DNA from 2 places in the Collinsella intestinalis genome. Region 2 is predicted to be linked to the other one. Evidence: predicted binding sites of a transcription regulator. Region 2 holds the regulator's gene; the other holds the start of a gene.
The links. The regulator NrdR, encoded in region 2, represses ribonucleotide reductase genes. The targets are predictions, from matches to a motif close to AAACACNATATATNGTGTTT.
Positions count from the first base shown of each region.

Region 1: nrdD (anaerobic ribonucleoside-triphosphate reductase) is a predicted target of NrdR. The motif match lies at 3,635-3,654, and genes of this name have one in related genera.

Region 1 is NZ_CABWIC010000003.1:48,625-56,162, forward strand. Features, by position in the region: gene AOBCEHNH_RS00915 (SpoIIE family protein phosphatase) at 1-1,687, shown strand, start outside; gene AOBCEHNH_RS00920 (anti-sigma factor antagonist) at 1,757-2,485, shown strand; tRNA gene AOBCEHNH_RS00925 (tRNA-Cys) at 2,545-2,618, opposite strand; tRNA gene AOBCEHNH_RS00930 (tRNA-Gly) at 2,665-2,740, opposite strand; tRNA gene AOBCEHNH_RS00935 (tRNA-Val) at 3,038-3,112, shown strand; tRNA gene AOBCEHNH_RS00940 (tRNA-Gly) at 3,116-3,191, shown strand; tRNA gene AOBCEHNH_RS00945 (tRNA-Cys) at 3,235-3,308, shown strand; gene nrdD (anaerobic ribonucleoside-triphosphate reductase) at 3,819-6,041, shown strand; gene nrdG (anaerobic ribonucleoside-triphosphate reductase activating protein) at 6,264-6,848, shown strand; gene folE (GTP cyclohydrolase I FolE) at 6,928-7,485, shown strand.
Region 2 is NZ_CABWIC010000007.1:457,646-465,183, reverse strand. Features, by position in the region: gene miaA (tRNA (adenosine(37)-N6)-dimethylallyltransferase MiaA) at 1-773, shown strand, start outside; gene hflX (GTPase HflX) at 770-2,059, shown strand; gene lexA (transcriptional repressor LexA) at 2,102-2,740, opposite strand; gene AOBCEHNH_RS03395 (LysM peptidoglycan-binding domain-containing protein) at 2,898-3,359, shown strand; gene nrdR (transcriptional regulator NrdR) at 3,447-3,890, shown strand; gene dut (dUTP diphosphatase) at 3,893-4,336, shown strand; gene AOBCEHNH_RS03380 (NCS2 family permease) at 4,371-5,684, shown strand; gene AOBCEHNH_RS03375 (MGDG synthase family glycosyltransferase) at 5,845-7,140, opposite strand; gene AOBCEHNH_RS03370 (NAD(P)/FAD-dependent oxidoreductase) at 7,238-7,538, shown strand, end outside.

The DNA of each region.
Region 1 (7,538 bases), on a different contig from region 2:
TGTTCCGGCGTTCATTCCCTATGGCGCTGGTGTGGCGACGCACGTCCTGCGCGAGCAGCGGGCGTGCCGCATCTCGCTCGTTCCCGGTGATCCGGACGACCCGACGGTCCCCGGATCGTTTTACGATCTGGATGCGCGCATCCGTCATAATGTCCGCAGCCAGGACATGCCGCCTTTCAAGACGCTCATCGCCGTTCCCGTCTACTTCGGCACGCAGGTGCTCGGCATCGTCGAGCTCGGATGGACGCGGCCCTGTTCGCCGCGGGTATCCGACGTGCGTGTGCTCGAGGTCATCTGCGACTATCTCTCCATCGAATTGGTCGGCGTGGTGAGCTCCCTGCGAGCCGCCCGCACGGCCGGCCTCACACGGTCGCTCACGCGCATTCGCGAGGCCTTGTACGCCGCAGGGTCGGATCCGGTTGCCGCATGGCGCGAGATGATAGAGGAGGTCCTCGAGCAACTCTCCTGCCGCTTGCTGCCTGTGTTGAATGACATGGAGCGCGGCGTCTACATCATCGAGCTCGATGGCGGGCGCCGCATCGACCTGCCGTGCGACGCCGACGAGATGTTCTTCTCTGTGACCGCGCCCGCCGCTCGCGTGGGCGCCTCGTCACGCTCCGACGCCTTCAACGCGGACACGGGGCCGCTTTCCGTCACGGAGGACCCCAAGCAGATCAGGCTGGCCCGTGTCGACCGCATCACGTGGATTGGCGAGTGGCTCGAGCGCCACGGTCTGCCGTGCCAGGGCGTGTTTATGGATAATGGTCCCAATTTGGAGGAGGCGGTGTTCGTCGAGGACGCGGGCCCCTTCTCCACGGTGCTTCCGCCGCGTCGCTTCCTCTTGTTGCGTGATGGCTCCCAAGAGCCCGTCGACGACATGGAATTCGATTACCTCACGCACGTAGCGCACGATTTCGAGCTCATCATGGAGGGCGCCCTGCAGCAGAAGAGCGAGCGCCGCATCGCGCAGACGCTGCAGGCCGGCATGCGCAACGACCTCGGCTCCGTCCCCGGCATCACGACAGATTCGCTCTACTCGTCCGCTACGCGCCAGGCGCTTGTGGGCGGCGATTTCTACACGCTTATCCGTTTGCCCGATGACCGCGCTGTCATGATCTTGGGCGACGTGTCGGGCAAGGGCGTCGAGGCCGCCTCGATGTCGGCCCTCGTCAAGACGGCGCTCACCGCCTATGCATGGGAGGGTTCGAGCCCCGCGCGCATGGCGCGCTCACTCAACCGCATGCTCATGAGCTTTTCGAGGGTGGAGACCTTCGTGACGGTGTTCATCGCCAAGATCGATCTGCGTCACGGCAGGGCGACCTATTGCTCGGCGGGCCATCCGCCCACCATGCTGCTGAGACGGGATGCGTCCGGCGGCGTCGAGGCGGAGCTGTTGAGCGTTCAGTCGGGCGTTGTGGGGGCGTTCCCCTCCATGGTGTATGAGAACGGCGCGTTCGCCTTCAATCCCGGCGACATCCTGTTCATGTATACCGACGGCGCCATCGAGGCCCGTGATGCTTCGGGCGGCTTTTTCGGCGAGGCCCGCTTGCGAGAGACTCTGCTGCGCTCCGCTTCCGCCGGCATCGACGGTCTGTGCTCAAAGGTCCTGGCGGAACTCGATGCGTTCACCGGTTCCGCGCTCGACGACGATATCGCTCTCGTCGCGCTGCGCATGGACGAGTCCTAGGGCCGTGTGCGAGGCCGTCCCGCGGTGGGACGGCGTATCGGATGGGGGAGTTTGGGGAACCATAGCAGCATGAATGAATGGAACGACATAGCCGTCATCGCGCCCACGACCGACATCGACCTCGCGTCGGTGCCGCGCCTGCGCGAGCAGGTCGACGCCCTGATCGACAGCGGCGTGCGTCGCATCTTGGTGAACTGCCAGAACGTGACGTTCATCGATTCGACGGGCCTCGCCTTCTTGCTGTCGCGCGCCCGCGCCCTCTACGGGCGCGAGGGGCTCCTGTCGCTCGTGAACGCATCTCCCGATGTCGCGCGTTTTTTGCAGATCGCGCGCCTGATCGACATCCTGCATGTATCGACCGTCGAGCGCCCCGCAATCCCGGTCATAGCACCCGATGTACCGCCGCTGTGGAGCAAGAGCTTCACCATCCAGCGGGGTGTCGAGCACCTTGCCGAATACCGCCATCGCGTGGCGGAGCTTTTGGGCACGCTTCCGCTCACGCGTGAGGAGTGCTTCGATGTGGCGCTTGCGGCGGGGGAGGCGCTTTCCAACGCGTACGACCATGCCTGCGGCGGCGAGGGCGGTTCCATGAGCGTCTATGCATATCCCGATCGCGTGATCATCGAGGTGCGAGACTGCGGTTGCGGCTATGAGATCGCAGACGGGGAGGAGCCCGCCGAGAGCCTCGAACGCGGTCGCGGCATCAAGCTCATGCGCATGCTCGTGGACAGCGTGGAGGTTCGACGCCGTGCGGATGCTCCGGGTACGCAGGTCCGTCTGATCAAGCTGGTGGGATAGGGGCAAAGAGCCGCCCTATGCAAAACGGGCGCCCCATGGGACGCCCGTTGATGCTGCGATGGAGGCGGCTCCCGGATTCGAACCGGGGGTAAAGGCTTTGCAGGCCTCTGCCTTACCACTTGGCCAAGCCGCCGTGATATGAAAAGAGCCGATTGAAACAACCGGCTCCTCAAATGCAATGGAGCGGACAACGGGGCTCGAACCCGCGACCCCAACCTTGGCAAGGTTGTGCTCTACCAACTGAGCCATGTCCGCTTGCGAAGAAGTACTATACGCAATCGCCCGTTCAAGCGCAAGGCCTCATTTGAAAATAATGGAAACTGGTTTTCGGAGAGGCTTTCGTCGGAGGGGGAGGGCCGTTTGTGGACGGTCGGATGTGGGCTCCGCATACGGCAATATGATGCGATGCGCTCTGCAAAGGTGCGGGAAATTGGTCGGTTCTCGCGTTCTACCAGGGAAAACCAAACGATTTCAAAAATTTTGAAAAATGTTGTTGCATCTGAAATTCCGCTCGGCTATAGTTAATCCCGCGCTGAGGCGCACACCTGAGACGGGCGATTAGCTCAGGGGGAGAGCACTTCCCTGACACGGAAGGGGTCACAAGTTCAAATCTTGTATCGCCCACCACATGCGGACATGGCTCAGTTGGTAGAGCACAACCTTGCCAAGGTTGGGGTCGCGGGTTCGAGCCCCGTTGTCCGCTCCATTGAATGTGCCGGGGCCGATTTCAATCGGCCCTTTGCATATACGGCGAAGTGGCCAAGTGGTAAGGCAGAGGCCTGCAAAGCCTTTACCCCCGGTTCGAATCCGGGCTTCGCCTCCATAGCATTGTAAACGGGCGTCCTTCGGGGCGTCCGTTTTCTTTTGGCGAATCCATGCGACCTCTTCGCGACCGGACCTCTGGCTCCGTTATTCGTGGGGGAGCTTGGTTGCGCGCTGCGCACAACATGTAGGCCGATCATGATTCGCCCAGCATGCCTCGAGGCGATCGTCCCGTGTCAAGCGGAGAAGTTATGGACACCCCGCCGGCCTTTTGCGTCGCTGTTTTTGCATCCGCGCAGGTTGGGCGCCTACGTCTTGTTTTCGGCGTCCCGCAGGTTCGCAGATTTGAATGCGGGAAGAAGTCAGCACATTATCTCTGACCTGCTGAAACACAATATATAGTGTTGGTCTAAAAAAGTGATACCAGATATTGATGCAAAAATGGCCTATCATACTGTCCCAGGCAACTTATGGCCTCGGTTTGTCCGCGCGCTGTCATATCGTGTGGAGCCGAGGTTTTCCCATCATTGTGGCATGTACGGGTTAGTAGAGCGATTCGCGGAGGAACGCCATGAAGATCATCAAGCGCAGCGGTTCTGAGGTCAACTTCGACATCCAGAAGATCATCGACGCCATCAAGGGCGCCAACAGCGAGGTCAAGGAGGCCGAGCGCCTCACCGATCGCCAGGTGGTCTACGCCGCGCAGAACGTCGCCGATCGCTGCGAGTCCGCCGGCCACACCGTCTCCGTCGAGGAGATCCAGGACATGGTCGAGGATGAGATCATGGCCCTCGACCGCTTTGAGGTCGCTCGCCGCTACATCATCTATCGCTACGTCCAGGGCCTCAAGCGCCAGAAGAACACCACGGACGATAAGATCTTGTCCCTTATCGAGTGCAACAACGAAGAGGTCAAGCAGGAGAACTCCAATAAGAACCCCACGGTCAACTCCGTGCAGCGCGACTATATGGCCGGTGAGGTCTCCAAGGACCTCACGCAGCGCGTGCTCCTGCCCGCCGAGATCGTCGAGGCCCACAACGAGGGCATCATCCATTTCCATGATTCCGACTATTTCGCCCAGCACATGCACAACTGCGACCTCGTGAATCTCGAGGACATGCTGCAGAACGGCACGGTCATCTCCGGCACGCTCATCGAGCGCCCGCACAGCTTCTCCACCGCCTGCAACATCGCCACGCAGATCATCGCCCAGGTCGCTTCGTGCCAGTACGGCGGCCAATCCATCTCGCTCACGCATCTCGCCCCGTTCGTCGAGGTGAGCCGTCAAAAGATCCGCCGCCAGGTCGATGCCGAGCTCAAGGAGCTCGGGGTCGAGGCGCCTGAGGAGAAGGTCTCCGAGGTCGTGGAGACCCGCCTGCGCGACGAGATTCGCCGTGGCGTTCAGACCATCCAGTACCAGGTCGTCACCCTCATGACCACCAACGGCCAGGCTCCCTTCGTGACGGTGTTCATGTACCTCAATGAGGCCCGCAGCGAGGCCGAGAAGCGCGATCTTGCCATGATCATCGAGGAGACCCTGCGCCAGCGCTACGAGGGCGTGAAGAACGAGGCGGGCGTGTGGATCACCCCCGCGTTCCCCAAGCTCATCTACGTCCTCGAGGAGGATAACGTCTACGAGGGCTCCGAGTACTTTTACCTGACCCAGCTCGCGGCCAAGTGCACCGCCAAGCGCATGGTGCCCGATTACATCTCCGAGAAGAAGATGCGCGAGTTCAAGCTCTCCAAGGGCGAGACCGAGGGCAACGGCGATTGCTACACCTGCATGGGCTGCCGCAGCTTCCTCACGCCCGATCGCACGGGTAACGGCTATGACAATGTTGCCCGCGCCAAGAATTACGAGCCCGGCAAACCCAAGTACTATGGTCGTTTCAATCAGGGCGTTGTGACCATCAACCTGCCTGATGTGGCTCTCTCCTCCCAGCGCGACATGGACAAGTTCTGGGAGATCTTCGATGAGCGCCTGGAGCTGTGCCATCGCGCCCTGCGTTGCCGCCACGAGCGCCTGCTGGGCACCCTGTCCGACGCCGCCCCGATCCTGTGGCAGTATGGCGCCCTGGCACGCCTGGATAAGGGCGAGAAGATCGACAAGCTGCTCTTTGGCGGGTATTCCACCATCAGCCTGGGTTATGCCGGCCTGTATGAGTGTGTGAAGTACATGACGGGCGCGAGCCACACCGACGAGCATGGCACGCCGTTCGCCATGGCGGTCATGCAGCGCATGAACGACAAGTGCAACGAGTGGAAGGCCGCCGAGGATATCGACTACTCCATCTACGGTACCCCGCTCGAGTCCACCACCTACAAGTTCTCCAAGTGCCTGCAGCGCCGCTTCGGCATCATCCCCGGCGTGACGGATAAGGGCTACATCACCAACAGCTACCACGTCCATGTGTCCGAGGAGATCGACGCGTTCGACAAGCTCAAGTTCGAGAGCCAGTTCCAGCGCCTGTCCCCGGGCGGCGCCATCTCCTACGTCGAGGTGCCCAACATGCAGGACAACCTCAAGGCCGTCATCCGCGTCATGCAGTACATCTACGACAACATCATGTACGCGGAGCTGAACACCAAGAGCGATTACTGCCAGGAGTGCGGCTTCGACGGTGAGATTAAGATCGTGGAGGACGACGGCAAGTTGGTGTGGGAGTGCCCGCATTGCGGCAACCGCAACCAGGAGACGCTGAACGTCGCCCGCCGTACGTGCGGCTATATCGGTACGCAGTTCTGGAATCAGGGCCGTACCGAGGAGATTCGCGATCGCGTGCTGCATCTGTAGGGGGCGATCCTGGCGGGCTGTCCGGGCGCATACCATCCGCTGCTCGGGCAGCCCTGCTCACGACGAAGGCCCCACCGGGCCTTCTGTTCGTGCGGAACTCGCGACGGATGGTATGCGCCCGGACAGCCCCTGCTCTTGCCCTGCAGTTGCTATGGTTATGTGGGGCTGTGCTGCTAGGGCCTCGGGCTGACGCATGAGGGCTCTTGAGGAGGAATCGGGCTCATGAACTACGCTGAGATCAAGCATTTCGATATCGCCAACGGCGAGGGGGTTCGTACGACGCTGTTCGTGTCCGGATGCCGCCGGGGGTGTAAGAACTGCTTCAACGAGGTGGCGTGGAACTTCGCCGCGGGCAAGCCGTTCACGGCCGAGGTGGCCGACGAGATCATCGAGAGCCTGCGCCCGGCGTATGTCGACGGCCTGACCATTTTGGGCGGCGAACCCATGGAGCCGGATAATCAGGAAGGACTCGTCGCCTTCGTCGAGCGCGTGCGTGATGAGTTTCCGCGCGAGAGTGGCAAGACCATATGGTGCTTCACGGGGGATACCTGGGATGTGGAGCTCGTGGACGGTGGCCGCCATCACACTGAGTTCACCGATCGCATCTTGAGGTGCGTGGATGTTTTGGTGGATGGCCCCTTCGTGCAGGACCTGCATGACATCACGCTTCGTTTCCGGGGATCTTCGAATCAACGCCTCATCGACATGCCCGAGACGCTCGAGGCCGTTGCGGCGGGGATTGCCCCTGCGGACGCCGTGCGCCTATGGGGGGATGAGCGCGTTTACGCCACGCACGCGATGGATTAAGCGCGGTTGTCGACGCGTGGTACCATATCTTGCAGATTGAGTCGCGAGGCACCCCGTGGTGCGAGGAAAGCTGGTAGAGATGGTCGATCAGGACAAGGTGCGCGAGGCGGTTCGCCTGCTGCTCGAGGGTATCGGCGAGGACCCCACGCGCGAGGGGCTTGTCGAGACACCCGACCGCGTTGCGCGCATGTATTCCGAGCTTTGCGACGGCATGGACCGAAGCGCTTCCGAGCATCTGTCCAAGACCTTCGCCGTCTCCGGCGACGACCTCGTCATCGAGCGCGACATCACCTTCTACTCGCTGTGCGAGCACCATATGCTGCCGTTCTACGGCAAGGCGGCCATCGGCTACATTCCCAACGGTCGCGTTGCGGGACTTTCCAAGCTTGCCCGCACGGTCGAGGTCTTTGCCCGTCGTCTGCAGCTGCAGGAGCAGCTGACCGCGCAGGTCGCCGATGCGCTCATGGCCGAGCTCGACTGCAAGGGTGCCATCGTGTACATGGAGGCCGAGCATATGTGCATGACCATGCGCGGTGTCCAAAAACCGGGCACAAAAACCGCCACTCTCGCCCGTAGGGGTGCGTTCGTCGAAAACCCAGAGCTCGAGGCAAGATTTTTCCGTATGCTAGACAGGTAGGGTGTTTTACCCGCTGAATCTGCTGAGGCGGCGCGTTGGCGGGAGTACCCGCC
Region 2 (7,538 bases):
CCGTCGACGAGCGCCCCGTTCCGCTGCGTCTCGTTGACTTAGTGGACGTATTTCAACCGTATTCCGCCGCGCAGTTCCAGGTTGACGCACGTGGTGAGGTCGAACGGCTGCGAGGCGAAGGCAAAACGCCCATATTTTGCGGCGGCACCGGGTTGTATTTGCGCGCTGCGCTCGATGACATGCACTTCCCCAAGGGGGAGGTCGACGATGAGCGTCGCGAGCGCTACAACAAGCTCGCCGAGGATCTCGGACCCCTCGGAATTCACGCTATGCTCGAGAAACGCGATCCCCGAAGCGCGGAGATTATTCATCCCAATAACGTTAAACGTGTCGTTCGCGCGCTTGAAATGTGCGATGAGGGTGTTTCCTACGCCGATCAGGCAGCTGGGTTTTCACAGCACAATCCGTTTTACGAGCACGCAACCTTTGCGCTCACCATGGACCGCGCCCGTTTGTACGAGCGGATCGATCGACGCGTCGACGTTATGATGGGCGAGGGCCTCCTTGAAGAGGTCAAGGGACTGCTTGATTGCGGCGCACGTGACGCGCTCACGTCCATGCAGGCAATCGGATACAAAGAGATCATTTCATACCTCGATGGCGAATGCACTCTTTCCGATGCAGTCGACCTGATCAAACAGCGCTCCCGCCGCTATGCAAAGCGCCAGATCAGCTGGTGTAAACGCGACGAACGAACACGTTGGATCGATCTCGATAGGATGGGAGTCGAAGACGCCCTCGATCTTATTGAGCACGAGGTGCTGAAAGGATGAGTCGTTTCGAACTCGTGGACACTGCTCCGACACCAGAGCGCGCTATCCTCGTCGGCGTTGACTGGAGAAGCGACGGTTGGCCTATCGAGCGCTCGCTCGACGAACTCGAGCGGCTCGCCGACACGGCGGGCGCTGGCACCGTAGCCCGACTGACGCAACGACTCGACCGACCCGTACCGAAATCCTATATCGGGTCGGGCAAAGTTGAAGAACTCAAAGGCTTCGTGCAAAGACTCGATGCCGATGTGGTGATTTTCGATGATGACCTGAGTCCCTCTCAGCAGTCCTATCTTGAACGCGCACTCGGTGAACCGACGAAGGTCATCGACCGTACCGCCCTTATTCTCGATATCTTCGGCTTGCACGCTCGAACACGCGAAGGCCGCCTGCAAGTCCAGCTCGCACAATTGCAATATCTTTTGCCACGACTGCGGGGCATGTGGAGCCATCTTGCTAAAGAGCAGACGCGCGGCGGCATCGGCAGCAGGTTCGGTCAGGGTGAGAGCCAGCTGGAAATCGACCGACGCATGATTCGCAATCGTATCGCCCAACTGAGGCGTGAACTGCGAGAGGTCGAGAAACGTCGTGACGTTCAATCGAAGAAGCGCAATGACTCGCAGACGTTTCGCATCGCGCTCGCAGGCTATACGAATGCCGGGAAGTCCTCGCTGCTCAATCAGCTCTGCGGCCCCTCTGTGCTTGCGCAGGACAAGCTTTTCGCCACGCTCGATCCGACGACCCGCTCACTCAGTCTTCCCGGTGGCAGAAACGTGACCATTACCGACACCGTCGGTTTCATCCAGAAGCTACCGCACGGCTTGGTCGAGGCTTTCAAATCAACGTTATCGGAAGTTAGGGACGCCGATCTCATCCTGCGGGTGGTCGATATCTCCGATACTGATTATCCGCGGCATGTCGATGCCGTAGAGCACGTTCTCGATGAAGTTGGGGCGGCCGAGCAGCCGGCCGTCACTGTATATAACAAGATCGATCGCCTGGATCCCTCTGTAGTTGAATCGCTGAGGCGCCGAGAGCCCAGGGCCGTATTCTTTTCCGCCGTTACCGGAGAGGGGAAAGAGGAGCTGCTGAATCGGATAATCCATGAAGCGTCGGCATGTGATGCACCGATATCTTGCGAGATTCCCTATCGGGAAGGCCTGCTGCTCTCCTCCATAAGGACTCAGGGCAACATTCTTATCGAGGAGTACCTCGAGGATCGGATCAGGCTCGTTTGCAAGGTGCCGCGCCATATTGCCGCGCGCGTCAAACCATACGTCACGGAGTGAGCCGAGGGGCTCACTCCGATTCCGAATTTTCGATCCAATTATTTAAAAGCGACGCATCAGGGCGACAACCTTGCCGAGTATCGTCGGGTTGTCGGCGTAGATGGGTTCCATGGCGTCATTCTCGGGTTGGAGTCGAACGCGGCCGCGCTCCTTATAGAACGTTTTAACCGTTGCCGACCCATCGATCATGGCGACGACAATCTCGCCGTTCATGGCGCTTTTCTGCTCGCGCACGATGATGTAATCGCCGTTGAAGATGCCAGCATTGATCATGGAATCCCCGTGCACCTCCAGGACAAACGAGCTTGAATCCGTTGCGATCTCCGTGGGAACAGTAAACGAATCCTCGATATTCTGCTCTGCGAGAATGGGCATGCCAGCAGCGACACGACCGACGAGGGGCAATTTGACCGTGCCACGGGCAGACGAGGCGGTGGATTCTTCCGGCTTGTACGACGATCCGTCGGAATTGAACACCTCGAGCGCGCGCGGCTTCGTCGCGTCACGGCGAATCAAGCCGTGCTCTTCGAGCGCGCTGAGGTGAGCATGGACAGTGGATGGAGAAGAGAGCCCGACGGCGGCCGCCATCTCGCGAACGCTCGGGGGATAGCCCTTTTCCTTTTGATAGGAGCGGATGAAATCGTAAATCTGTTGCTGGCGCTTGGTGATTTTACGGCTCACGGCAGATCCCTTCTCATCAAACACTTGTTCGAATATTTCTTGACAGGAACAACTGTTCGAAGATAATAATACACGAACACCCGTTCTAAGAGAACGAGTTTTGTCCGAACGGCCATTTATATCTATATGCAGAGAACAGAGCCGAAAGGAGCACGCCATGAAGAGTCAGATCCGCGTTGTTGGAAATCTCGCCCTCGCCCCTGCTGAGGAGCATCGTTTCACCGTTATCGACGGGTCTGCTGCTCAAAAGGCGGTCGCACCTTCGCGCCCGCAGCTATTCGCCCCGATTGCATATCCCAGTCGCACGGTGCTCGAGGGCGCCAAGATGAACGATAAACTTGTATTCACCCTCGCTGCGCTTGCGGTATCTGTCTGCGTTGCAGGCACTATATTCATGGGGTCCGCTTCCTCGGATTCCAAGCTTAACGCGCTTCTGAACGCCCCCACCAAAATCGTCGAGGTCACCACCGGCGACACGCTGTGGAACATCGCCGAAAAGAACCCTATCGACGGCCTCTCCATTACTGAGACAGTCGATGCCATCAAGATGGTCAACGACCTCGATTCGGGCCTGCTGGTTCCTGGTATGGAGCTTTCCGTTCCCACCGCTGCAAGGTAATAGGTTTCCAGCGGAACTAAATTGTGCTACACCCCCTCATCGCATGGTATTCTAAATAGGTTGTCTCAATGGGAGGGGGATAGCGATATGCGTTGTCCAAGCTGTGGACATGATGACACGCGCGTCATTGATTCTCGAGCGCAGGATACAACCAATGCCATCAAGCGCCGGCGTGAGTGCCGTTCTTGTGGATATCGTTTCACCACGTTCGAGCGATGCGAGGATCCCATCGAAGTTATAAAAAGCGATGGGTCCGTCCAGCCCTTTGACCGCAATAAGTTACTCGTCGGACTGATGCGCGCCACCTCGAAACGAGACATCGACCTGTCCGAACTCAACGCGCTCATCGATGATATCGAGCGCGAGCTTCGAGGCGGAACGCTGACTGCCATCCGATCGCACGACATCGGCGACATGGTCCTAAAGAGGCTAGAACGCATCGATAAGGTCGCTTACATCCGCTTCGCATCCGTCTATCGCGATTTCCGCGATGTCGATGAGTTTATTTCCGAGCTTGATAAGTTGAGGTAACCATGTCCGAGCTTTCCGTTTCCATTAAGCGTCTCGATCCGAGCGTCGAACTCCCCTCATATGCATACGAGGGGGATGCAGGCCTCGACCTGCGTGCCAATGCGGACGTCGTCATCGAACCCTATCAGCGCGTCCTCATCCCAACGGGTCTTGCGATTGCAATTCCCGATGGCTACGCGGGCTTTGTGCAGCCGCGCAGCGGCATGGCCCTAAAGCAGGGGCTCTCCATCGCCAACACGCCCGGTCTCATCGACGCCCACTATCGTGGCGAGCTCAAGGTGATCGCGGTGAATCTCGACTCCGGAAAGGCTATCCACATCGAGCGAGGCGAGCGTATCGCTCAGCTCGTCATCCAGCAGGTGCCCGTCGTGCACCTCGTAGAAGTCGACGAACTCGACGAGACTGACCGCGGTTGCGGCGGTTTCGGTTCGAGTGGTTCGAAATAAGTCAGTCGGTCCTTGAGCATAGGGGGATAACCACATGGACCAGTTCTTCAAGTTGGGGGAGCGCAACTCGAACATCGCGACCGAGCTTCGCGCCGGCCTGACAACGTTCCTGGCGATGGCTTACATCATCGTCGTCAACCCGCTTATCCTGTCTGCAGGCGGCGTTCCCATGACCGCTGCGGTCACTGCCACCTGCATTGGCGCCGGCATCATGACGATCGCGATGGGCTTCATCTCGAATCGTCCTCTGGCCTGCGCTTCCGGTATGGGCATCAACTCCATCGTCGCCTACACGCTTTGCGGCGCGATGGGGCTCGGTTGGCAGACCGCCATGGCCATCATCTTCGTTGAAGGCATCGCCATTCTTCTGCTCGTTCTTTGCGGCCTTCGCGAGGCCATCATGGACGCCATTCCCGTGTCGCTCCGTCATGGCATCTCCATCGGTCTCGGCCTTTTCATCGCCATGATCGGCCTCAAGGACGGCGGCATTATCGTCGCCAACGAAGCCACCATGGTTTCCCTGGGTAGCGTTACCGACCCCGTCTTCCTCGTTGGCCTCATCTCCATTGTGGCCACGGTCATCCTTTCCTCGATGAACGTCAAGGGCGCGCTGCTCTGGGGCATCGTCATCGCATCCATTCTGGGCATTCCGCTGGGTGTTACCGCCGCTCCGTCCAGCATCGTAGCTCCGCTCGACTTCTCCACGTTCGGCGCACCGTTCATGGCTGACGCCGATGGCGTCATGGGCGTCGTCAAGGCCCTCACCACTCCCGCGCTCCTGCTCTTCGCCTTCTCTCTCATGATGAGCGACTTCTTCGACACCATGGGCACCGCGATGGCCGTCGCCAAGCAGGGTGACTTCCTTTCCGACGAGGGCAAGGTCGAGGACATCAAGCCGATCCTCATCGTTGACTCTGTCGCCGCCGCAGCCGGTGGCGTGTTCGGCGCGTCTTCGATCACCACGTTTGTTGAGTCCGCTTCCGGCGCCGCTGACGGCGGCCGTTCCGGTCTCACCTCCATCACTGCGGGCATCCTGTTCCTGCTTGCCGCATTCTTCTCCCCGCTGATCAGCTGCATCAGCTCTGCGGCGACCTGCGGCGCCCTGGTGTACGTTGGCTTCCTCATGATGAGCGAGGTCACCGAGATCGACTGGTTCGACATCCTTGAGGGATTCCCGACTTTCATGATCATCATCGGTATCCCGTTCACGTACTCCATTTCCAACGGTATCGGCCTCGGCTTCATCGCCTATGTCATCGTTGCCTCCGTCACCGGCAACATCAAGAAGGTCCGCCCGCTCATGTGGGTTGCCGCCGCCGCTTTCCTGGCCTACTTCCTGCTTCTCTAATTACACGCTTCCGCACGTAACCTGAGATGCCAAGACGAGGCGCCCTCGACGAGTTAATGCTCGTCGAGGGCGCCTCTTTTACATGGAGATTAACTTCGCCAGAGCAACGTCGTACTTTCAAACAAGCACAACGGCAGAACATAGAGCAAAAAGCAAGCGCCTATCGCGCGTGGGCCGGTTTCCCGCCCCAGTAAAACTCGGCAAAATGCCGCTCACGATCGCAGGGAACCCCGACGAGGCGCATGGTCGCACGGACAATGTCGGCAGCGGCATCAGGTCGCCTCAGCGCACTGGCGTTAACCAGAAGCCCATGAAGAGCCTCCTTGTTATCGTGTAGATGCGTAAGCTGCATCACAAGCTCACGAGAGGTCGTGGCATGCATGCTGGCGCCAAACGACGTGAGCATGACGGTGTTTGACTTCTCTTGGCCATAGGCCTTGCCCAACAGCAGCATCGGCAGCTCCGCGCACAGGCATTCGGTCACCGTAAGACCACCAGATTTAAGAATGGCAAGGTCGCAGGCATGCATAAGAGCTGCCATATCGTCGACGTAATCCATAACCATCGCATTTGAGAGTTTCATTCCCGAAAAGATCGAGCGTAGATGATCGGCGTATGATTTATCCTTGCCGGGCAAGAAGATAAAGTGCATGTCCTCGAATCTTCTAAGATAGGGGAGGGTCTCCTCAATTGCCGCCCTAAAACGAACGTAAGGCTGGGGGAGAGCGGCGCCTGCCATAACAAGCACCAACGTTTTATTCGCAGGAAGACCAAAGCGCTTGCGATCCGCGTCGCGACGGCCGGAATCGCCGAAGCCAGACCGGACCGGAATGCCCGTCACTTCGATGGCGCTCTCGGGGACCTTTCTCGGACGTAGGGTCTCAGCCATAAACTCCGTCGCCACGCAGAAGAGGTCGGCCTCCTTATGTGGCCAAAATCCCTCGATCTCATAATCAGTTGGAACACAGACAACGGGATATTCGATCTTAGTGCGCATGCGGGCGCCCACCGCCACATTTGCAGCGGTGATATGAGTGCAGATGATGGCAAGGGGACGCGCTTTCTGAACATACTCATCGAAAGAATCGAACATCAAGGTCGACCATGCTGAGCCGCCACCCCACAAAAGGCGCCCGGTAAGTGTGAAGCGCCAGGTGACATCATAGAGCGGCCTTGTTGCCCCAGTGAACGCAGTAGCAGTCTTATTACCGTCGAACTTGATTTTTCCGAAATCGAGAATATCGAGGACGTCGACCTGAACGTCCTGCGGAACACCATCGAGACCACGAAGTTGCTCGATGGCCTGGGCAATCGCATTTGCCGCCGCACGATGACCAGAACCGACGGATGCATGCACAACCGCGATGGTCGGCCTATGCGTCGATTCGCTTCCCGAAGGAACGGACGCAGGTATAGCCGCAACGGGCTCGCACGGACAATCTGTACGATCTTGCATCAGGCACCCCCAAAGACGATAAAGGTATTGTACGACCCCATGTGTAACAGATTCCCGCTATCGGGTAAGAGCAGAGAAACGACGTATGGAGGTTCTTATGTCCACGCCAAATCAACGCGATCTTGTGATCATCGGCGGAGGTCCCGCCGGTTACTCCGCTGCTTTATACGCTGCACGTGCCAGCCTTGATACGCTTGTCGTCGAGCAGGGCATGCCCGGTGGTCAGATTGCCACATCAGATATGATTGACAACTATCCTGGAGTCGAACGATGCTCGGGTGCCGAACTCGGACAGAAAATGCAGGCCCATGCGGAATCCGCCGGCGCACAATCGACCTACGGTTCAGTTCAATCCCTTACACGCCATGAAAGTGGATTCACCATCACAACCGACATGG